2 regions of the Oricola thermophila genome follow, and region 2 is predicted to be linked to the other one. Evidence: riboswitches for the same ligand, from Rfam matches in the RefSeq annotation. Region 2 holds a riboswitch; the other holds the start of a gene.
The links. Region 2 has a riboswitch for S-adenosylmethionine ahead of metA (homoserine O-acetyltransferase MetA). Riboswitches for the same ligand answer to the same signal wherever they lie in the genome.
Positions count from the first base shown of each region.

Region 1: linked by a shared signal. The riboswitch ahead of HTY61_RS13280 (O-succinylhomoserine sulfhydrylase) and the one ahead of metA (homoserine O-acetyltransferase MetA) in region 2 are both predicted to bind S-adenosylmethionine.

Region 1 covers NZ_CP054836.1:2,754,367-2,765,265, reverse strand. Annotated here, with positions in the region: gene HTY61_RS13285 (amidohydrolase) at 1-436, shown strand, start outside; gene HTY61_RS13280 (O-succinylhomoserine sulfhydrylase) at 437-1,627, opposite strand; SAM riboswitch at 1,688-1,765, opposite strand; gene HTY61_RS13275 (2'-deoxycytidine 5'-triphosphate deaminase) at 1,842-2,933, shown strand; gene HTY61_RS13270 (ion transporter) at 2,925-3,716, opposite strand; gene HTY61_RS13265 (glycosyltransferase family 2 protein) at 3,788-5,509, opposite strand; gene HTY61_RS13260 (transporter substrate-binding domain-containing protein) at 5,906-6,832, shown strand; gene HTY61_RS13255 (sterol desaturase family protein) at 6,785-7,591, opposite strand; gene HTY61_RS13250 (tellurite resistance TerB family protein) at 7,665-8,075, opposite strand; gene HTY61_RS13245 (lysine--tRNA ligase) at 8,216-9,886, shown strand; gene HTY61_RS13240 (S24 family peptidase) at 9,890-10,558, opposite strand; gene HTY61_RS13235 (2-hydroxychromene-2-carboxylate isomerase) at 10,632-10,899, opposite strand, start outside.
Region 2 covers NZ_CP054836.1:3,725,047-3,735,945, reverse strand. Annotated here, with positions in the region: gene clpB (ATP-dependent chaperone ClpB) at 1-1,648, shown strand, start outside; gene HTY61_RS17965 (L,D-transpeptidase family protein) at 1,798-3,174, shown strand; gene HTY61_RS17960 (MmcQ/YjbR family DNA-binding protein) at 3,207-3,572, shown strand; gene HTY61_RS17955 (3-hydroxybutyryl-CoA dehydrogenase) at 3,653-4,534, shown strand; gene HTY61_RS17950 (AAA family ATPase) at 4,756-5,598, shown strand; gene HTY61_RS17945 (alanine racemase) at 5,595-6,785, opposite strand; gene HTY61_RS17940 (D-arabinono-1,4-lactone oxidase) at 6,782-8,071, opposite strand; SAM riboswitch at 8,138-8,215, shown strand; gene metA (homoserine O-acetyltransferase MetA) at 8,277-9,209, shown strand; gene HTY61_RS17930 (GNAT family N-acetyltransferase) at 9,202-9,657, shown strand; gene HTY61_RS17925 (hypothetical protein) at 9,804-10,613, opposite strand.

The sequences.
Region 1 (10,899 bases), 970 kb from region 2:
CGGTGAATCCGCATTCGGTATCGCGCCGGGCGAGTCCTGGATCATGGCGACGATCCGGGCGCGGACCGACGAGGTGCAGGAACGGCTCATGGCTGCGGCGCGCGACATGGCCGCTCGCGCTGCAGCAGCTGCCGGGCTCGGGATCGACATTTCCACCGCGGAACGCTTTGCAGCATGCTTCAATGACGACGATGCGACGGATATTCTTCGCGAGGCCGTGACCGAGACGGGCACGCCTTGTGTCGAACTCGACGGTCCGTTCCGCTGGTCGGAGGATTTCGGCCTGTTTGGCAGCGTCTGCCCGTCTGCCTTCTTCGTTCTGGGCGCGGGCGAGGATCACCCGCAATTGCACAATCCGGACTACGACTTTCCGGACGAAATCATTCCCGTGGCGCTGGCGGTTTTCGAGCGGGTTGCCCGGGGCCGGTGCGGTTGATCAGCCTGCCTTTGCCAGTGCGTTCCCGATATCGTTGAGCAGGTCGTCGCAATCCTCGAGACCGACGGACAGGCGCAGCATCCCGTCCGAGATGCCCAGCTCGGCGCGCGCTTCCGCCGCAAGGTTCTTGTGTGTCGTCGTGGCCGGATGGGTGACCAGGCTCTTGGCGTCGCCCAGGTTGTTGGAAATCTTCACCACGTCGAGACCGTTCTCGAAGGCGAAGGCTTCCTTCTTGCCGCCTTTCAGTTCGAAACAGATCAGCGTCGAGCCGCCCTTCATCTGTTTCGAGATTATGCCGGCCTGCGGATGGTCCGCGCGTCCGGGATAGATCACCTTTTTCACCTCCGGACGAGAGGCCAGGAAATCGGCGATCCGCCCGGCTGCCTCGGTCTGCGCCCTTACCCGAAGCGGCAGTGTTTCCAGGCCCTTCAGCATGACCCAGGCGTTGAACGGGCTCATCGAGGGGCCGGTGTGGCGATGGTAGTCGTGCAGCGTCTCGCCGATCCATTCTTCGCTGCCCAGGATGATCCCGCCAAGGCAACGTCCCTGTCCGTCGATATGTTTCGTCGTCGAATAGACGACGATGTCGGCGCCGAGTTCCAGGGGCTTCTGCAGAAGCGGAGTCGCGAAGACGTTGTCCACCACCACCTTGGCGCCGACCGACCGGGCGACCTCGACGACATGCCGGATATCGACAACCTCCAGCGTCGGATTTGTGGGCGTCTCGAAGAACAGCACCTTGGTGTTCTTCCTGATTTCCCGTTCCCATGCGGTCGGATCGGTGCCGTCGATGAGCGTCGTTTCCACGCCGTTACGCGGCAGCAGCGTCTCGATGATCCAGCGGCAGGATCCGAACAGTGCACGTGCCGCCAGCACATGGTCGCCCGCGCGGACCTGGCAGAGGATGGCGGCTGCGACGGCGGCCATGCCGGAAGCGGTCGAACGGGCCGCTTCGGCTCCTTCCAGCAGGCACATCCGCTGTTCGAACATCTCGTTGGTGGGATTCGCGTAGCGCGAATAGATGAAACCTTCGTCCTCGCCGTTGAAGCGCGCCTCCGCTGCCTCTGCGGTGTCATAGACGAAGCCCTGCGTCAGATACATGGCTTCGGACGTCTCTCCGAACTGCGAACGCAGCGTGCCGCCGTGGACCATCTTGGTGGCGGCGGATAGTTTTGACCAGTCAGAAGCCATTGCGCGTCTCCAACAAAAAAACCGGTTTGCGTCGCCGCAAAACCGGTTGATCCACGCCTCCAGACGTGCCGCACGGCCTTTTAGCGACTTGTTTTACGTGGCTGCAAGCCGACCGGCCAAATCACCACGAGGAAAGCTGTCCATAAGGCGTCGAAACGCTTGCGTCAACAAGCTTGCTCGGGGATTGTGCGCACGATCAACGGGAGAAGGGCACGTGACAGAAGGGGGCATCCTGCCCGACAGCGCCATCGCGGGTTTGCTCGAAACCGGAGCGCTCCGCACAGAACGCGCGCTTGATCCTGACCAGATCCAGCCGGCAAGTCTTGATTTGCGGCTCGGTGCGACGGCATTCCGCGTCCGTGCCTCCTTCATGCCCGGGAGGGGGTTCAAGGTTTCGGACAAGCTGGAACAGTTCAAGCTTCACGAGATTGATCTTGCTGCCGGTGCGGTGCTGGAGACCGGCTGCGTGTACATTGTTCCGCTCCTGGAAACGCTTGCGTTGCCGGACGGCATTGCTGCGTCGGCCAACCCCAAGAGTTCGACCGGCCGCCTCGACATTTTCACCCGTGTGATGACCGATCACGGCATCGAGTTCGACAAGATCCCGGCGGGATATGACGGGCCGCTTTATCTTGAGGTCAGCCCGCGTACCTTCCCTGTCGTCGTGCGCACCGGCTCGCGTCTGTCCCAGATACGCTTCCGGTCCGCGGACACGGTTATCGATGCCGACGAGCTTGCGACGCTGCATGCCGCCGAGACCCTTGTCGCAGGCGACGATCCGATCATAGGTCAGGCCGGCATTGCCGTCTCGGTCGATCTCTCTGGCGGCACGAACGGACTTGTCGGCTACCGTGGCAAGCATCACACGGCCGTCATTGACGTCGACAAGCGCGCCGCTCTCGACGTGCTGGACTTCTGGGAACCTCTCTATGTTCGCGATCGCAAGGAACTGATCCTCGATCCTGACGAGTTCTACATTCTCGTGAGCCGGGAAGCCGTTCACGTGCCTCCGGACTATGCCGCGGAGATGACGCCGTTCGATCCGCTGGTCGGAGAGTTCCGGGTTCACTATGCCGGCTTTTTCGATCCCGGTTTCGGCCACAGCGCCGCCGGTGGTTCGGGGAGCCGCGCCGTGCTGGAGGTGCGCAGCCACGAAGTGCCCTTCGTTCTGGAGGATGGGCAGACCGTAGGTCGCCTTGTCTACGAACGCATGGAAAGGCGGCCGGACCGTCTCTATGGCGCCGATCTCAAGTCGAACTACCAGGCCCAGGGCCTCAAGCTTTCCAAGCACTTCCGGTCATTCTAGGGAGCGTTCCGCGCGAAGCGCTCGGATTTCCTCCCGCAATTTGCCGAGTTCCTCCAATATGGCGGCCTGGTCGTCGTGCAGCGCGGCCCGGTCCGATGCCGCCTCCACTTCGTGTTCCCTTTGCATCGCGGAGACGATGACGCCGATAACGAGGTTGAGCACGGTGAATGTCGTGCAGAGAATGAACGGAATGAAGAAGGCCCATGCCCAGGGATATGCCTCCATGACCGGCCGGACGATACCCATCGACCAGCTTTCGAGTGTCATGATCTGGAACAACGAATAAGCCGATGCCGCGATCGATCCGAACCATTGGGGAAAGGCGCTCCCGAACAGTTTCGTCGCCATTACGGAAAAGACGTAGAAGAACAATCCGAGCAGAAGCACGATGGACCCCATTCCCGGCAGTGCGCTGAGCAGGCCGCCGATCACCCGTCGCAGGGAGGGAACGACGGTGATGAGCCGCATGACGCGGAGGATGCGCAATGCACGAAGGACGCTGAATGTTCCGCCGGACGGGACCAGCGCGATTCCGACGACGATCAGGTCGAAGATGCGCCACGGATTTCTGAAGAAATCGGCACGATAGACGGCGAATCTCGCCAGCAGCTCGAGAACGAAAATCGCGAGAATGGCCCGGTCCAGACCCCTTATCACGGGACCTGCCACGTTCATTGCGGCAGGAACGGTTTCGAGCCCGAGACTGATGGCGTTGATGATGATCAGGGCAACGATGATCTGTTCGAAGGGTTTCGATTCAACGAGAGCCTTGAGGCGTTGCATGGGTTCTCCGGCGAGTGGGGCGGGTTGGTCGATGCGCGGTATATGGGGATTTCGCGGCGTTTGTTAAGCCGTCATTCGCCGTGTCGGGCACCTTCGCGGTCGTGCGGGCGGTGTGGCGTCTTTTCCCAGAGATAGGGTTCGGTGAAGTACTGTTTCACGGCTCGCCAGCCGGCGACCGCGCCGAGAAGCCAGTAGACAGGCACCAAGGCCATGACTTTCAGTGCCAGAGGGCGAAGGGGGCGATCCACCGTTCGAAGGGAAAGTGCCGCATGTGCGCCGAATGCAAGCACGATATTGGCCCCGGCGAGCACACCGAGCGCATTCCAGGTTACCGGCATGCCGCCGCTCGCATAGCTCCAGACTCCGAGTGCGGCAACGGTCATCACGCTCAGCGGGTAGAACAGGAAACAGGCGACGGTGCCGGCTAGCAGCAGATGCATGATTGCCATGCCGGCGAACGGCCGTACCGAAGGACTGGACGGGAACGGGCGCGAATGGACGACCCAGGTCTGGATCCAGCCCTTGATCCAGCGGGTACGCTGGCGAAGCCAAACGAGAACGGTGTCGGGCGCGTCCTCCAGCGTCGGCCGACTGATCAGCCCGACGCGATATCCCTTGCGCCACATCCGGAAACCGAGATCCGCATCCTCGGTCACGTTGTAGGGATCCCAGCGCATGCATTCCTCGAGCACCGATCGGCGAAAGTGCGTGGACGTTCCGCCCAGAGGGATCGGCAGCCTGTGTCGTGCCAGCCATTGCAGTATCCCCCGGAACAGTGCCGCATACTCCAAGTGGAACAGCCCGGTCAGCCAGTTGTGATGCGGGTTGGCCACGATCAGCGGCGCCTGCAATGCTCCGAGTGCCGGGTCGGACCGGCGGAAGGTCTGCCATGCCTCTTCCAGCTGATCCGGGTGCGGCCGGTCTTCGGCGTCAAACAGCGTGACGAGCGACCCCGTGCAATAGGGCAGGGCGAAATTGAGCGCCTTCGGCTTTGTTTGCGGTCCGATCGGCGGGACGGTGATGATTTCGAAACGGCGGTCGAGCCTTTCGCGTGCCAGCGCCGCAACCGTCTCGCTGTCGTCCTCCTCGCAGACAAGCTTGATCTCCAGCTTGGTGCGCGGCCAGCGCAAGGCCTTCAGCGCGGGGATCAGGTCCGCGATAACCGGTGCTTCGCGGTACAACGCAACGATGACCGAGTAGATAGGCCGCTCGGAGTTGGCGAACCGTGCCAGCGGGGTCGGCGATTGCCGCCGAAAGCTCATCGCTGCAACGATCCGCAGTGCGGCAAAGCCGAGGAAAAACAGCCCTGCCGCAATTTGCAGCGCCAGCATGGCCGTCGCGGGGGCGGTCCAGATCCAGACGGCAAGACAACTTGTCATCGTCGCGCAAAGGAAACCGTGCCATGCGCCGGCGCCGTGCTTGGCCGAGAACTGCGGTTCTTCGATTGCCAGTCTGTCGCTAGCCGCCGCCCCGAGGCCATGCTTCGTTTGCTTGGCCAATGCGGATTTCAGGCCGGTCGGTGTGGCAAGGGCTATGCCCGGTATTCGCGCCAGCCTGTCGCGGAAATCGGCTGTGCCGATGACTCCGCGATCCGGAGGGGGCGCAAATACCGGGCGCACGGAGCCGTCGGTCAGCCGGCACCAGATCGCATGGCGCGAAAGGGTGTGACCGGGCTCTTCGCCATCGGCGGCAAGGGCTTGCGCGATTTCGTCGTTCTCGACGAAGCGAACGCAGTGATGTTCGGCCAGCGCGCGGTAGTAGGCCTCCTCGCTGATCAGTCCGTATGCGAGCAATTCGCTCGCGCCGCTTGTGCCGTTGCGGATCGCTTGCCGGCTCGCTTGCGAAAGATGGGGCCGGGGATAGGTCTGATCGGCGAGAAATGCGACGGAGGGGCACAGGCGGTTTTCGTTTGCCGCGCCGCCATTCGGTTCCGGCTTCGGGCGTGTGAGCTTTCGTGCCCGGTCAAGCCTGACGGTGACCGGCTCGTGACGTAGCCGCGCATTCGGCCGCGGCCGTACTGAATTCGATCCCGGAACCGGAATGACGCCCCCACCCCGTTATCCAAATCCAGACGATACCCCGACCATCTAGAGTATAGTAAAAAAACTCTGATGCAAGCATGCCGTGCAATCCAGGGCGTATCGCCATTTGCTTCTGGAACCTTTCCCTGGCATCGGCTAAGCGAGGGCATGGTCGGTATTTCAAATCCGGTTTCCGGGATACGTATCCTGTTGTTCGGCGCGGCTCTGGCCGCGGCAGCAATTCCCGCGAGAGCGGAAGATGCCCCCCGTCTGTTCGATCCGAACGACCGTGGTGCGCGTTTCGACCTGTCCGGGCTGGTGCGCCTGCGCTTTCTGACCACGCTGGATTTCCCGCCATTCAATTTTGCCGACCCGCAGGGCCGGCCGGTAGGTTTCAACATCGATATCGCCCGCGCGATCTGCGCCGAACTTGACATCGAGGCGAAGTGCGAGATCGAGGCGATGCCGTGGGAGGAGCTGGACCCGGCGCTGGACGGTTTGCGCGGGGAAGCGATCATTGCTGGCCATCGCATCACGGCCGGATTGAGGGAGGCACGCGCCGTTTCAGCCCCCTATTTCCGGTTTCCGGCCCGGTTTGCCGCACGTAACGGTTTCGTCCCCGATTCAACCGACATGACGCGGCTCGTTCTTGGCAAACAGGTCGCCGTCGTTCGCGGCAGCGCGCATGCAGCCATGCTGAGGGCATGGTTTCCCGATGCCGTCGCGGTCGAGTTCGACACGCCGGCCGAGACCTATGATGCGTTGGCCTCCAGCGAGACGGAGTACGTGTTCGGCGACGGCGTGGCGATGTCCTTCTGGCTTGCCTCCCCAAAGGCTGACGGCTGCTGCCGCTTCGTGTCTGGGCCCTTCATCTCCGATCATTTCCTTGGTCCGGGCATATCGATCGTCATGCGCAAGGATAGTGCCAGGATGATTCCCGTCATCGACAGCGCACTTCTCGCGCTGGAGGAGAAGGGTATCTACGAGGAGATATTCACGCGCTTCTTTCCGCTCAGCCCCTTTGCCGACGGAATCGGCGCTCCCGTGTCAGCCGCGCCGGAAGGGCAGGCAGAGAGCCCAGAGCAGTCCGGCTGACTGCGGGCCGCGAAATTCCTTCAGCCCGATTTCCATACCCTCGTGGCCGAGTTCCGGCTGAGCGTTGTAGGTGCGGAATATCCGGTCCCAGAAGGGAAAATTGAATCCGTAGTTCGAGTCGGTTTCGCGCGGCGTCGACGAGTGATGCACGCGATGCATGTCCGGGGTCACGAGGACGAGGCGCAACACGCGGTCGATCCGTTCCGGCAGGTCGATGTTCGAGTGGTTGAACATGGCCGTACCGTTGAGGACGATCTCGAACACCAGAACCGCTTCCGGGGGCGCCCCGAGTGCGATCACGATCGCTGCCTTCCAGAACATGGAAAGCAAGATCTCGACGGGATGGAACCGCAATGCGGTTGTCACGTCAAAACCGTTGTCGGCATGGTGCATGCGGTGGAATCGCCAGAACAACGGAACCTTGTGGCTGACGACATGCTCCAGCCAGACCGCGAAGTCCAGGATGACGAAGGAGGCAATCCCCGCGAACACCGGCGGGATGCCCATGGCCGGAAACAGGCCCCAGCCCTGTGACTGGGCATGGAATGCCGTGCCGACCGCGGCGGCGGGAAACACGATGCGCAAGGCGACTGACGACAACACGACGATCGACAGGTTCGTGAACCAGCGTTTCGATTTCCAGGCGCCCTTCATCTCCTCGCGTTCGAGGCGCGGCGACCACAGTTCGTAGATCGCCATCGAAGCGAAAATGGCGATGAAGGCCAGGAACCGTATTGTCGCTTCGGAATATTCCATCATGGCTCGCGCTGGGACGTCGAAATGCCGCCCGATCCATGCCGGGCGGTTGCATCAACGGCAATTCACATTCGCGTCAGGGCAGGCGGAAACGCACTCGCGCGGATCGCTCGATCGCGGCGGTGACGAGATTGTCCAGCTCGAACTCGTCGCGCATGATCTGGAGGAACCGGAGTTCCTCCTGTTCGGCGTGCAGGTCGGCCGATGCGATCTCGATCGCCACCGCATAGGCGGTTTCGTACAGCCGTTCGGGCAGGCTGGCCTTGACCATGGCAAGGATCCGGTCGATGCCCGCGGGCTCGTTCAGTATGGCCGTGCAGCGGTTCGCGGTCTCGACGAGCTGATCGCGCGAATATCCCTCGAAGACGGGAAGCGTGTCGACCGTGTTGCCGATGCGCGACAATTCGCGCTCCGACAGGTTGGAATCGGCAGCCGCCATCGTGACCATGACGAAGACCAGTGCCTCTTGCGGGGTAAGCGTGCTCATGAATGCCCTCTTGCGTGTTGGCGCGAAGGTAGTGCTGCATGCTTGGCTTCGCAAGCACGAGGCTGTAAAGGCTGGCGGACAAATGGCCGCGCATCCCAGCCGCGTGCCGGAAATGCCCCGAATACCAGGACGTGAAGACCATGAGCGCCAATCCGGCCCTGCCCCAACTCGAACTGACACCGGAGCTTCTCGAGGCTGCCGGGAAAACCAAGGCCTGGCCGTTCGAGGAGGCGCGCAAGATCGTCAAGCGCTACGAGAAGACTGGCTTTCCCGAGGTCGTCCTGTTCGAGACCGGCTACGGTCCGTCCGGCCTTCCGCATATCGGCACCTTCGGCGAGGTCGCGCGCACGACCATGGTGCGCACCGCCTTTCGCGTCCTGACGGAGGACAAGGTTCCGACCAAGCTCCTGTGCTTCTCCGACGACATGGACGGCATGCGAAAGATCCCGGACAGCGTGCCGGACAAGTCCGTCCTCGAGCCGCATCTGCACAAGCCGCTGACCGCCGTGCCGAACCCGTTCGGCGGCGACTACGAGAGCTTCGGCCACCACAACAACGCGATGCTGCGCCGGTTCCTCGACACCTTCGGCTTCGACTACGAGTTTGCCAGCGCCACCGACTATTACAAGTCCGGCCGCTTCGACGAGATCCTGCTGCGCGTCGCCGAGCGCTACGACGCGATCATGGATATCATGCTGCCGACGCTGGGCGAGGAGCGTCGCGCCACCTATTCACCCTTCCTGCCGATCTCGCCAAAGACCGGGCGTGTCCTTTACGTGCCCATGAAATCTGTCGACGCCAGGTCCGGCACCGTCACCTATGTGGACGAGGACGGAGAGGAGATGACGCAGCCGGTTACCGGTGGCAACGTCAAGCTGCAATGGAAGCCGGACTTCGGCGCGCGATGGGCGGCACTCGGCGTCGATTTCGAGATGTTCGGCAAGGACCATGGTCCGAACATGCCCGTTTATGACCGCATCTGCTCCGCACTCGGAGGCCGGCCGCCGGAGCATTATGTCTACGAGCTCTTCCTCGACCAGAACGGCGAGAAGATATCCAAGTCGAAGGGCAACGGCCTGACCATCGACGAGTGGCTGACCTATGCGCCGACCGAGAGCCTCGCCCTCTACATGTTCCAGAAGCCGCGCACGGCCAAGCGTCTCTATTTTGACGTGATCCCGAAGGCGGTGGATGAGTATTTCTCGTTCCTCGCCGCCTTTCGCAGGCAGGACGAGGCCGGCCGGCTCAACAATCCGGTCTGGCACATCCATTCCGGCCAGCCGCCGGCGGACGACATGCCGGTACCGTTCTCCATGCTGCTGAACCTGGTCAGTGCCTCGAATGCGCATGAGAAGAACGTGTTGTGGGGCTTCATCTCGCGCTACGCGCCGGGCGTGACCGCCGAAACCCATTCCAAGCTTGACGAGCTGGCCGGCTACGCGATCCGCTACTTCGAGGATTTCGTCAAGCCGACGAAGAAGTTCCGCGCCCCGGACGATACCGAGCGCGAGGCGCTGGCGAAACTGGCCGCCGCCTTCGAGGCATTGCCGGCGGATGCCGACGGTGCGGCGATCCAGGACGCTGCCCTCGACGTGGCGCGCGGTTACGAGCGCTACCAGGACCCGTCTAAGACCGGCCCGGACGGCGGGCCGGCGGTGACGGGGGCATGGTTCCAGATGCTCTACCAGGTCCTGCTCGGCCAGGAGAGGGGGCCGCGCTTCGGTTCCTTCGTCGCGCTCTACGGCGTTTCGGAAACGGTGGCGCTGATCAACAAGGCGCTCGCCGGCGAACTGGCTGTCGAGAACGCATGAGCCTTACTGGCTGGCCCAGACGATCCGGGCCATCCATTCGATGTCCGAAACCGGGAATGTGCGGGGCGGGTGCGCCGGATTCACCGATTCCAGCTCGATGACCAGGGAGGTCCGTCGCAGCAGTGTCTTGGCCATCACCTCTCCGTCGCGCGTCTTGACCACGACCCGGTCTCCGCGCCTGACCTGCGCGGTCGGAGAGACGATGATGATGTCTCCCTCGCGGTAGAGAGGCAGCATGGAATCGCCGGTGATCTCCAGCGCGTAGCACCCCTCGTCGAGATTCGGGCCGGGAAAGGCGACGGTGTCCCATCCCTGGCCGGCAGGAAAACCCGCATCGTCGAAATAGCCGCCGGCGCCGGCCTGCGCCAGGCCGATCACCGGAACTTCGCGCACCGGGACAATGCTCCGGCGGTGGACGGCCGGAGGGGCGGCGCGCGCGGCATCGTCGCGAACCAGCGCCATGAATTCCTCCAGCGAGGACCCGGTTGCCTCCATGATCTTGGCCAGCGACTCGGTCGAAGGCCAGCGGGGCCGCCCGTCGGAGGCGAAGCGCTTGGACTTGTTGAAGGTGGTTGAATCAAGCCCGGCGCGCTTGGCCAAACCCGACGGCGAGAGATCGTTGCGTTCGGCCAGGGCGTCGATTGCGGCCCAGATGCGTTTGTGGGAGAGCATGGCGCTTCCTGTTGTTTTCAGGAATAAATACCTCTTGCCTTCCCGGCACGCAAGGCTTGTTCGGTCGGCCGATTCAGCCCGGCACGGCAAAGGGCGTGCGGCCGCTCGCCAGGGCGCGGTCCACATACTCGATCCGGTCCTGTCCCCAGAAGGGCTCCCCGTCGAGTACATAGGCCGGCACGCCGACCGCGTCGGCGGCGATCGCGTCCTCGGTGTTCTTGACGCGGATCGCCGCGACGGAATCCGATTTCGCCGCTTCGAGGATCGCCGAGGCGTCGTGCCCGGCTTTCGCGAGCAGGTCGGCGAGGACGCCTTCCTCGCTGATATTCCGGTCCTCGACC
Region 2 (10,899 bases):
GAAGGACGCCGCGCTTGCCCGCCGTTTCCAGCCCGTCTTTGTGGACGAACCGACCGTCGAGGACACGGTTTCCATCCTGCGCGGCCTGAAGGAGAAATACGAACAGCACCACAAGGTGCGGGTCTCCGACTCCGCGCTGGTGGCAGCCGCGACCTTGTCGAACCGCTATATCAGCGACCGCTTCCTGCCCGACAAGGCGATCGACCTCGTCGACGAGGCCGCATCACGCCTGCGCATGCAGGTCGATTCCAAGCCCGAGGCACTCGACGAGATCGATCGGCGCATCATGCAGCTGAAGATCGAGCGCGAGGCGCTGAAGCTGGAAACGGATCAGGCCTCGAGGGACCGCCTTGCAAAGCTCGAGAAGGAGCTGTCCGGCCTTGAGGAGGAATCCGACAAGCTGACCGCGACATGGCAGTCCGAAAAGGAGAAGCTGGGCACCGCCGCCGACCTCAAGCGCCAGCTTGACGAGGCGCGCAACGACCTTGCAATCGCACAGCGCCAGGGCGAGTTCCAGAGGGCCGGCGAATTGGCCTATGGACGCATTCCCGAATTGGAGAAGAAGCTCGCCGAAGCCGAGAAGCGCGGCGATTCCGAATCCGGTACCATGGTCGAGGAAACGGTGACGCCCGACCACATCGCCCATATCGTGTCGCGCTGGACGGGCGTGCCCGTGGACAAGATGCTGGAAGGCGAACGCGACAAGCTCCTTCGAATGGAGGACGAACTCGGCGAGCGTGTCGTCGGACAGGCGGAAGCGGTGCAGGCCGTGTCGAGGGCCGTGCGCCGGGCACGCGCCGGACTCCAGGATCCGAACCGCCCGATCGGCTCATTCATCTTCCTCGGCCCCACCGGCGTCGGCAAGACCGAACTTACAAAGGCACTGGCCGACTTCCTGTTCGATGACGAGCAGGCAATGGTGCGTATCGACATGAGTGAATTCATGGAGAAACATGCCGTGGCACGCTTGATCGGCGCGCCGCCCGGCTATGTCGGCTACGAGGAAGGTGGCGTCCTTACCGAAACCGTCCGCCGGCGCCCCTATCAGGTGATCCTGTTCGACGAGATCGAAAAGGCGCACCCGGACGTGTTCAACGTGCTCTTGCAGGTGCTTGACGACGGTCGCCTGACCGATGGCCAGGGGCGCACGATCGACTTCAAGAACACGCTCATCATCATGACGTCGAACCTCGGCGCCGAGTATCTGGTAAATCTCGGCGAAGATCAGGACACCGACAGTGTCCGCGAGGAGGTAATGACGGTCGTGCGCGGCGCGTTCCGTCCGGAGTTCCTCAATCGTGTCGACGAGGTCATCCTGTTCCACCGGTTGAAGAAGTCGGACATGGGTCGGATTGTGAAGATCCAGCTCAAACGTCTGGAAACTCTGTTGGCCGACCGCAAGATCACGCTCGATCTGGACGACAACGCACTCGTCTGGCTCGCGGAGAAGGGATACGATCCGGCCTACGGCGCGCGCCCGCTGAAGCGCGTAATCCAGCGCCAGGTGCAGGACCCCCTGGCCGAACTGATCCTGTCCGGCGAGGTTCTCGACGGCTCGACGGTTCGCGTGATCGAAGGGTCGGACCGATTGAATTTCCGGCCGATCGCCCGATCCGACGGCGACGAGACCGCCGAACAGGCGGCATGATGCAACCTCCGGTTCTGACCCGGCTTCGGCCGGGTCGGTCATTCTCATGCCTCTATTTGCGCCAACACGTTTTTTCGGCTCGGGACAACGGAAACCGCGCGCCCGCGAAACCCGCCCGTCCTGCAGGCGCCGCCCGAAAAGGTTTGACCATGAACGCACCGATTTCGGCCGGTTGTCTGACCGCTCTTCTCTTCGCCACGATCCTCGCATTGCCGACTGCCGGGGTGGCCGAACCGGCAAATCCGGCCGTTCGGCTTGCACAGGCGGATATCGGCTCCTTCATCGACAGGCACAATAGGCGTGTCTATTTCGACCGCCGCACCAATCGAATCATCGCGATCGAGGAGCCCCAGCCGCTGAGAAATATGATCGAGCGCGTGCTGCCTCCTCTCGCCAGTTCCCCCGCTCCGGGAAGGAATGCATTTCCTCCCGCTCCCCGCTCCTATGAACGCAACATCCCGGATTCCCCGCCGCGCGCAAATGCCGTACCTGCACCGCAAACGGTGGAGCGCACCCCGCTCGGGAATTCCGGTGGAAATGAGCGCCCGGCCCCGGTCGACCGGGGGCTCTCGAACACATGGGGCGAGACGCCCGCAGAACCATCCCTGCCGGATCCCCTGATCGACAACCGGCAAGGCACACAGACCGCGGCTATCCGCCCCCTAGATCCGACAATCTCCGAGGACGAAACCGCGGTCGCCAGGCTGCAGGTGTTGCTCGACCGTCTCGGATTCTCGCCGGGAGTGATAGACGGCCGCATGGGCAGCAATGTGAGGAAGGCGGTCGCGGCTGCGGCGGAATTGACCGGAGTTGCCTTGACGACAACCGATGAGGCCGCATTGAGCACCGAACTCGCCCGCACCGGCGGAAATGCCTTTGCCGAATACACGATCACCACGGCGGATGTCGCCGGTCCGTTCGCGAGTACGATCCCGACAGACTTTGCGGAAAAGGCAACACTGCCCGCGATGTCCTACACCTCTCCCGCCGAATTGCTCGCTGAGCGCTTCCACATGGCTCAGGCCTTTCTGGAGAGGATCAACGAGGGAAAGGACCTGAGCAGGGCTGGCACGGTCATCCGGGTGGCCGCGGTCGGCAACAATGTCGAAACGCCGGTGACCCGCATCGAAGTCGACAAGGCAACCAGACAGGTCCGTGCCTACGATGCAGCCGGCCGACTTGTGGCAGCCTACCCGGCAACGATCGGTTCATCCGACACCCCTTCGCCGTCGGGGACCGTGCAGGTAGAGCGCGTCGCTTTCGACCCGAATTACACGTACAATCCGAGAATCAATTTCGTGCAGGGCGGCAACACGGGCGTCCTGACCATTCCGCCGGGACCGAACGGGCCAGTCGGCTCTATCTGGATTGCCCTGTCGAAACCGACATACGGCATTCACGGCACTCCCGCTCCGGACCGCATAGGCAAGACCAGTTCGCACGGCTGCGTGCGGCTGACGAACTGGGATGCCGCGGAACTGGCAAGACTTGTCACGAGTGGCGTGACCGTCGAATTCAACGGCTAGGGAAGGATGTCGCGATCGGCTAGCATCTGGCCATGCGACTGGATGACTACAACAGGTTTTGCGCCGGGCTGCCCGGCACGACACGTGTCGTGCAATGGGGCGGTGCCCATGTCTGGAAGGTCGGCGGCAAGGTGTTCGCGATCGCCGGCTGGAATGACGGTGAGGAACCGGCAGTCACATTCAAGGTTTCCGAGGCGGCATTCGAGATCCTGCGGGAACAACCCGGACTTCGCCCGGCCCCCTATCTCGCGTCGCGCGGCATGACCTGGATCCAGCGCGTGTCTTCCGAGACGATGGATGACGAGGCACTGAAGGCGTATATCTCGGAAAGTCACCGCATCGTGGCCGCCAGGCTGTCGCGAAAACTTCGCCGCGAACTGGGCCTTGATCCGGAGTGACTGCACAAGTCCGGTTTACATTGCAACGCAGCAATCGCAGAATGCGACAAACAGCGGCGTCAGATACGCGGGAAGAGGACATGACGGGAAACATCAGGAAGGTCGGCGTGATCGGCGCCGGACAGATGGGTTGCGGAATAGCGCAGGTCAGCGCGACGGCCGGCTATGCGGTTATTCTGAGCGACATCACGCTCGAGGCCGCCCAATCCGGCAAGGCGAAGATTGTCGAATCCATGTCCAAGGCCGTCGAATCGGGAAAGCTCGCGAAGGTCGATGCAGACGAGGCGGCTGCGCGCATAACGCCCGTCGGCACGCTGGACGAACTGGCCGATTGCGACCTCGTCATCGAGGCCGCGAGCGAGAACGAGGCAGTCAAGCGCGATATATTCTCCCGTCTCTGCCCGGTTCTGAAACCGGAGGCGATGCTGGCGTCCAACACCTCCTCGATCTCGATCACGCGACTTGCCGCGGCGACCGACCGGCCGGAGCGCTTCATGGGCATTCATTTCATGAACCCGGTTCCGCGCATGAAACTGGTCGAGCTGGTGCGCGGCATCGCCACCGAGGACGTTACCTACGAGGCGTCGAAGGCCTATGCGCATTCGCTCGGCAAGACGACGACCATGTCGGAGGATTTCCCGGCCTTCATCGTGAACCGGATCCTGCTGCCGATGATCAACGAGGCGATCTACACGCTTTACGAGGGCGTGGGCTCGGTCGAGGCCATCGACACCGCCATGAAGCTTGGCGCCAACCACCCGATGGGACCGCTGGAACTGGCGGACTTCATCGGTCTCGACACCTGCCTGGCGATCATGCAGGTGCTGCATGACGGACTGTCCGATTCCAAGTACCGGCCTTGCCCGCTCCTGGTGAAGTATGTCGAGGCAGGATGGCTCGGCCGCAAGACCAAGCGCGGGTTTTATGACTATCGGGGCGATGTACCCGTGCCGACGCGCTGAGGCGAAAGTTGGGAGGTCCCGCACCGTTCTTGGGGCATCAGGAACCGGCACAAGACCTCCCGCCACCGGTTGGGTGGTAGTAGCCCCCACCCCGGCAGGTGTTCATTAACCAACCGGCGCGGCACGCGATGTGCGATCCGTCACAATACGGTCGGCTGCCTGCCAGCTTGCGGGATACGTCGGGCGGCCCTAAGACCGGAAACACAAACGGGAAGAAATCCATGCTGTTTGAAGGCACAGACGCCTATGTCGCCGAAAAGGACCTGACCGTCGCGGTCAACGCCGCGATCCGGCTGGAACGGCCCCTGCTGGTCAAAGGAGAGCCGGGCACAGGCAAGACGGAACTGGCGAGGCAGGTCGCCGCCGCGCTGGACCTCGACCTGATCGAGTGGCACGTCAAGTCGACCACCAAGGCCCAGCAGGGCCTCTACGAGTACGACGCCGTCTCGCGCCTGCGCGACTCGCAGCTTGGCGATCCGCGCTTCGAGGACATTTCCAACTACATCAAGCGCGGCAAGCTGTGGGAGGCCTTCACAGCCGACAGGAAGACGGTGCTGCTGATCGACGAGATCGACAAGGCCGACATCGAGTTCCCCAACGACCTGCTGCAGGAACTCGACCGCATGGAGTTCTTCGTCTACGAGACCGGCGAGACGATCAGGGCGAAGCAGCGCCCCATCGTCATCATCACCTCCAACAACGAGAAGGAACTGCCGGATGCCTTCCTGCGTCGCTGTTTCTTCCACTACATCCGGTTCCCGGACTTCGAGACCCTGCAGGCGATCGTCGACGTCCACTATCCCGGCATCAAGAAGGAACTGGTGCGGGCCGCGCTGACGCGCTTCTACGAGATCCGCGAGGTCGCCGGCCTGAAGAAGAAGCCGTCCACCTCCGAAGCCCTCGACTGGATCCGCCTCCTCGTCGCCGAGGACGTCCAGCCGGAGGACCTGCGCGCCGACGCGAAGAACGCCCTGCCGAAACTGCACGGCGCGCTGCTCAAGAACGAGCAGGACGTGCACCTCTTCGAGCGCCTCGCCTTTCTCGCCCGCCAGCGCGGCAGCTAGGCGGTCGGCGGGAACGTTTCCCACGTACCGACCACCTCGCTGCCGGAAAAGACGGCCAGCGGGCCGAATTGCAGCAGCACCGCCTCGCTCTGCTGCGGCCGCATGAAGACGAAATCGTCGATGTCGGCGGCGACGGGACCGCGCGACACCAGTATCTCCTGGTTCGAGGACCGTCCGACCAGCCTGCTGTAGCCGAGGCCCGGCGGATGCACCGGTTTCGCCAGCCAGTGCCCGCCATGGATGAACACCGCCTCGCGGGCGCCGCCCTCCAGCAGGACCTGCATGAAGCGCGTGTCGCCGAAGCCGGGAATGCGGAAAGGCCCCTTCTTCAGGACCGGCGTGGCGATGAAGGCGGCCGGCCGCATGGCGGGCCGCTCCACCCGGTCGAAGTCGAGCGGCTTCAGCAGCAGCGAGCCGACCGACAGGTCGTTAATGAAATCGTCCCCGGCGCGGGCGGCCACGGTCTTGCTGCCGCCGGAATTGCGAATCGCGCCCGCGACCGTCTCCTCGCCGAAAACCGACCGCGCGATTTCCAGCGCCCGGCCGTAACCGGAACGGAAGTCGCGCTCGGCCCGGGCCCGAATCCCGAAGGCTGATGGAAGTGCCGGAAGGTGCGGCTCGTAGCCCATCATGCCGGCAAAACGCAGCCCGTCGGCAGCTGCGAGCGCGGCCATCCCCTCGGCCAGATTCCGCTGCGGGTCGAATCCGCCGCGCCGCAACCCCACGTCGATTTCCGCAGCGACATTGAGGACCACGCCCTGCGCCCGCGCCAGCTCGTCGTACTGGCGGATGCGCCCGACGGTATCGACCAGCCAGACGACCTCCGTGGCGAGCTTGCGCAGGCCCGGCTCGCCCTCCATCAAGGCCGCCACCGCCGCCACGGGCACCGGCTTGCCGAGCAGGTGCCCCATGCCGGGCAGCGCGCCGTGCAGCTGTTTCAGCATCGCGACAGAGAATGTCATCAGCCGGTCGGTCTTCAGCCTTTCGGTCACATGACGCAGCAGCGCAGGCGAGGGCAGCGACTTGGCGACGATGCGCAGTGCCTTGTCCGGCGGCGCCACCGCGGCAAGCGCGTCGAGATTGGCGTCCAGCCGGTCGCGGTCGATCACCATGACCGGCTGCGCGATGCCGGCCGTCTTCAGCGCGGCGTCCAGCGTCGCGAAATAGTCCCTCTCTCCGCCGCTCATCGCGATACCCCGAAGATCGTTGCCAGGTGGTCGTTGACGAACCGACCCTGCGGATCCCACTCGCGGCGCAGCTCGTCGAAGCGGGCGAAATCGGGATAGAGCGCCTCCAGCTTCTCGCGTCCCAGCCCGTGCATCTTGCCCCAGTGCGGACGCCCGCCCGCAGCCAGGAAGACCGGCTCGACCAGCGACTGCAGGACGGCGTGGCCGTCCTTCCACCAGGAATGGACCGCGACGGAAATCCGGTTGCCGCCCTGGAACGGGCTGAGCCAGGAATCGTCGCCCGCCGTCTGGCGCACCTCGATCGGGAAGAACACCTCCGGGCATCTTGCCTCGATGATCGCGACAGCCTCCTTCAGCGCATCGAGGGCGGTGTCGACCGGGAGGTGGTACTCCGTCTCGCGGAAGGGAACGTTGCGCTCGGAAGCGAGCAGCTTCCAGTTGTAGTCGACCGCGTCCTCCTCGGGGAAGCGGGCGAGCTCCCGCCGGATCACCAGCCTGCGCAGCCAGCGCCACCAGCCGAGCAGGTCGCGCGCCCGGCGCAGGTCATGGACCGCGGCATCGTCGTCGCCCTTCGGGCCGGCGCGCGGTGCCTCGTCGGTCAGGTCGTGGCTGATGGCGAGGCAGTAGTCCGAGAAGGGGATGTAGTAGAACTCGAAGTTGCGGTGGGTGCGCCAGAGATCCTGCGCGGAGGACAGCGCCTCGGCGAGCGGCATCGACCATGTCCGCCGGTGCAGCCGGTGAGCTTCGACGACCCGGAAATCGATGCGGGTAACGATGCCGAGTGCGCCGAGCGATACGCGCGCCGCGGCGAGCAGGTCCGGGTCGCGCTCGCCGTCGATTTCGACCATGCTGCCATCGGCGCGCAGGATCTCCAGACCGGCGATCTCCGCCGACAGGCAGGGCAGCGACACGCCCGTTCCATGGGTGGCCGTCGCCGTCGCGCCGGCGATCGACTGCGCGTCGATGTCGCCGAGATTGCGGAAGGCAAGCCCCTCCTCGTGCAGCGCCGCCGTCAGCTCGTGCAGCCGGCTGCCGGCACGCACCCGTGCAATTCCCTTTTCCCTGTCTATCGCCTCGATGCCCTTGAAACTGTCGAGGCTGACGAGGGTTTCGGCGTCCGCGACCAGCGGGGAAAAGGAATGGCCGGCGCCGACGGCCCGGACCGGGCCGTGGTCCGCGGCGACGATTTCCCGCATTTCCTCCACGTTCGACGGTGTCTCGATCCGGCAGCCCGCCGCCGGATATTGCCGTCCCCAGTCGATCCACCCTGCGTCCCTGCCCGCCATTGTCTGCCCCTCCTCGGCCACGGTTGCACGCGGCTACAGATTGACGGATCGACACCGGGAAAGTAAATCCGCTTTCGTGGTGATTTGGCCGGCCGGCTTGCAGCCACGTTAAAGAACTCGCTAAAAGGCCGCGACGATCAGGTGGAAAGACCGTCCGACCGGCCGCGGAAATCGCTGCCGGCTTTTTTGTTTTGGAGTGAACGCAATGCCGATCCGCATTCCCGACCAGCTTCCCGCCCGCGACATCCTCGTGCGCGAGGGCGTGATGGTCATGGACGACACGACGGCCCTGCGCCAGGACATCCGGCCGCTGCAGATCGGCCTGCTCAACCTGATGCCGAACAAGATCAAGACCGAGACGCAGATCGCGCGCCTCGTCGGCTCGACGCCGCTGCAGGTGGAACTGACGCTCGTCCGCGTCGGCGGCCACCAGCCCAAGAACACGCCGGAGGAACACCTGATCTCCTTCTACCACACCTGGGAGGAGGTGAAGCACCGCAAGTTCGACGGCTTCATCATCACCGGCGCGCCCATCGAGACACTGCCCTTCGAGGAGGTAACCTACTGGGACGAGCTGAAGCGGATCCTCGACTGGACCGAGACCAACGTCCACTCGACCTTCAACATCTGCTGGGGCGCGATGGCGGCGATCTGGCATTTCCACGGCGTGCCGAAATACACGCTGCCGAAGAAGGCCTTCGGCGTCTACCGGCACAGGAACCTCGCCCCGGCCTCCCCCTATCTCGCCGGATTCTCGGACGACTTCCAGATCTCGGTGTCGCGCTGGACCGAGGTGCGCCGCGAGGACATCAGGCCGGAGATGGGACTGGAAATCCTGATGGAATCGCCGGAGACCGGGCTGTGCCTGATTTCCGAGAAGAAGTGCAACCGGCTCTACATCTTCAACCATGTCGAATACGATTCGACGACGCTGGCGGAGGAATATTTCCGCGACGTCGCCAACGGCACGCCGATCGACATCCCGGTGAACTACTTCCCCGACGACGACCCGGAGAAGACGCCGCTCAACCGCTGGCGCAGCCATGCCTTCCTCCTGTTCGGCAACTGGATAAACCAGGTCTACCAGACCACCCCCTACGACCTGGCGGAGATCGGGAAGGATCGCGGCAATGGCTGAGGGCATCGAAATCCGCCCGCTGCGGCGCGGCGACGAGGCCGCGTGGCGGCGCCTGTGGACCGCCTACCTGGAATTCTACGAGAGCGCGGTGCCCGAGGAGGTCTATGCCTCGTCCTTCGAGCGGATGCTGGCCGGCAATGCGGGAGCGGAAAACGAGTTCCGCGGCTCGGTCGCCTGTCTCGACGGCCGCCCCGTCGGACTCGTCCACTTCCTGTTCCACCGGCACGGCTGGAAGATCGAGAATGTCTGCTACCTGCAGGATCTCTACGCCGATCCGCATGTACGGGGCCGCGGCATCGGGCGTGCTCTGATCGAGGCGGTCTATGCCGCCGCCGATGCCGAAGGCTGCCCTTCGGTCTACTGGCTGACGCAGGATTTCAACGAGACCGCGCGGCGTCTTTACGACCGCATCGGCACGAAGACGCCCTTCATCAAGTATACAAGGTAAGTAATCGCTTACATTTATTCGTGCCAGGCGTCGCATTGACGCCCTGCAGGAGAAAATCCGCCTCCGCCACCTGCACGGGCGCGCGGCAACCGCCCCGCGCTTCGCTTCCGAAGCCGGTCTGTCGGGCACGACCTGTCGCCTTCCGCTCACGACGTGTTCCATGCGTCGAGCGCCAGCATATGGCATTCCTTCAGCACCTCCCCGATCTCGTCTCGCGGGCGCCTTCGCCAGCCCGGCGGCAGGCCGGGCCGGAAGGGGCGGAAGCGCCATGGTGCGGGCCTGCGCACGGCGTCGGGCGACAGGCCGGCGATCTCGCCCGCGTCGGCGGCGCGGATGCGCTCGATGGCCCGCTCGAAACGCGCCTTCCAGCGGGCGAGGCGGGCGGCCTGTCCGTCGAGATCGTCCAGCGCGAGCGCTAGTGCCCGGATGCGGCGCGAGATGCCACGGGCATCCACAAGCTCGTCGGGATCGGCGTAAGGACCGGGCCAGCCTTCTTCCGCATCGTCATATTCGAGGAAGACATGGCCGAAAGGCCCGTCCAGCCCGGTGACATCGAAGAGGAATGGTGCGTAGCGCTTCCACGGGTCGAAGAGCTGGAAGGACGGACGGTCGCGGTAGAGGTCGAGCAGCTCGGCGTCGGACGGCTCTGCGCCCGGCTCCCTGTCCGTCCCGTCTTCGGGCGCTGTTTCCGGCTGCGCGTTCGCGTCGGGCCGACCCGCGTTGCGTTCCGGTGAAAGCGTCACGTCCCGTTCCAGCTTGCAGGCGGCCATGACGATCAGTCGCCGGGCGGCGAACTCGGCGGGCCGCAGGACCGACAGGATGCGCGTGCGCAGCCCGCGCGGCAGGAAGACCAGCGAGCGGCCCGTCCTGATCCCGGCCATGAAAAACAGGTGCGCGACGATCCGCAAGAGATCGTCCAGGTTCCGCTCCACCGCCCGTTTCCAGTCGAACTCCATGGCCCTCTCCGTGGTCGCGCGGACAAGGGTACGAGAAGGCCGGATGCGGTGGACAAGTTTTCGCGGAAATGCCGGGATTCCGGGGAGAATTGGCGCGATTTATCCAACGGGGCGGCCTCCTTCATCCACGGAATCCGGTTCGGCAGCGCCGCATGTTCAACGAAGTTGCCGCCCGCAGCGATGCCCGCGATCAGCGACAGCCCCCGTGCGCCGTCATCCGTGGTCCCCGGCTCAGGCCCGAGGATGACGCCCCGTGATGGCTACGGCGGCCGGTCGCCGGCATCGC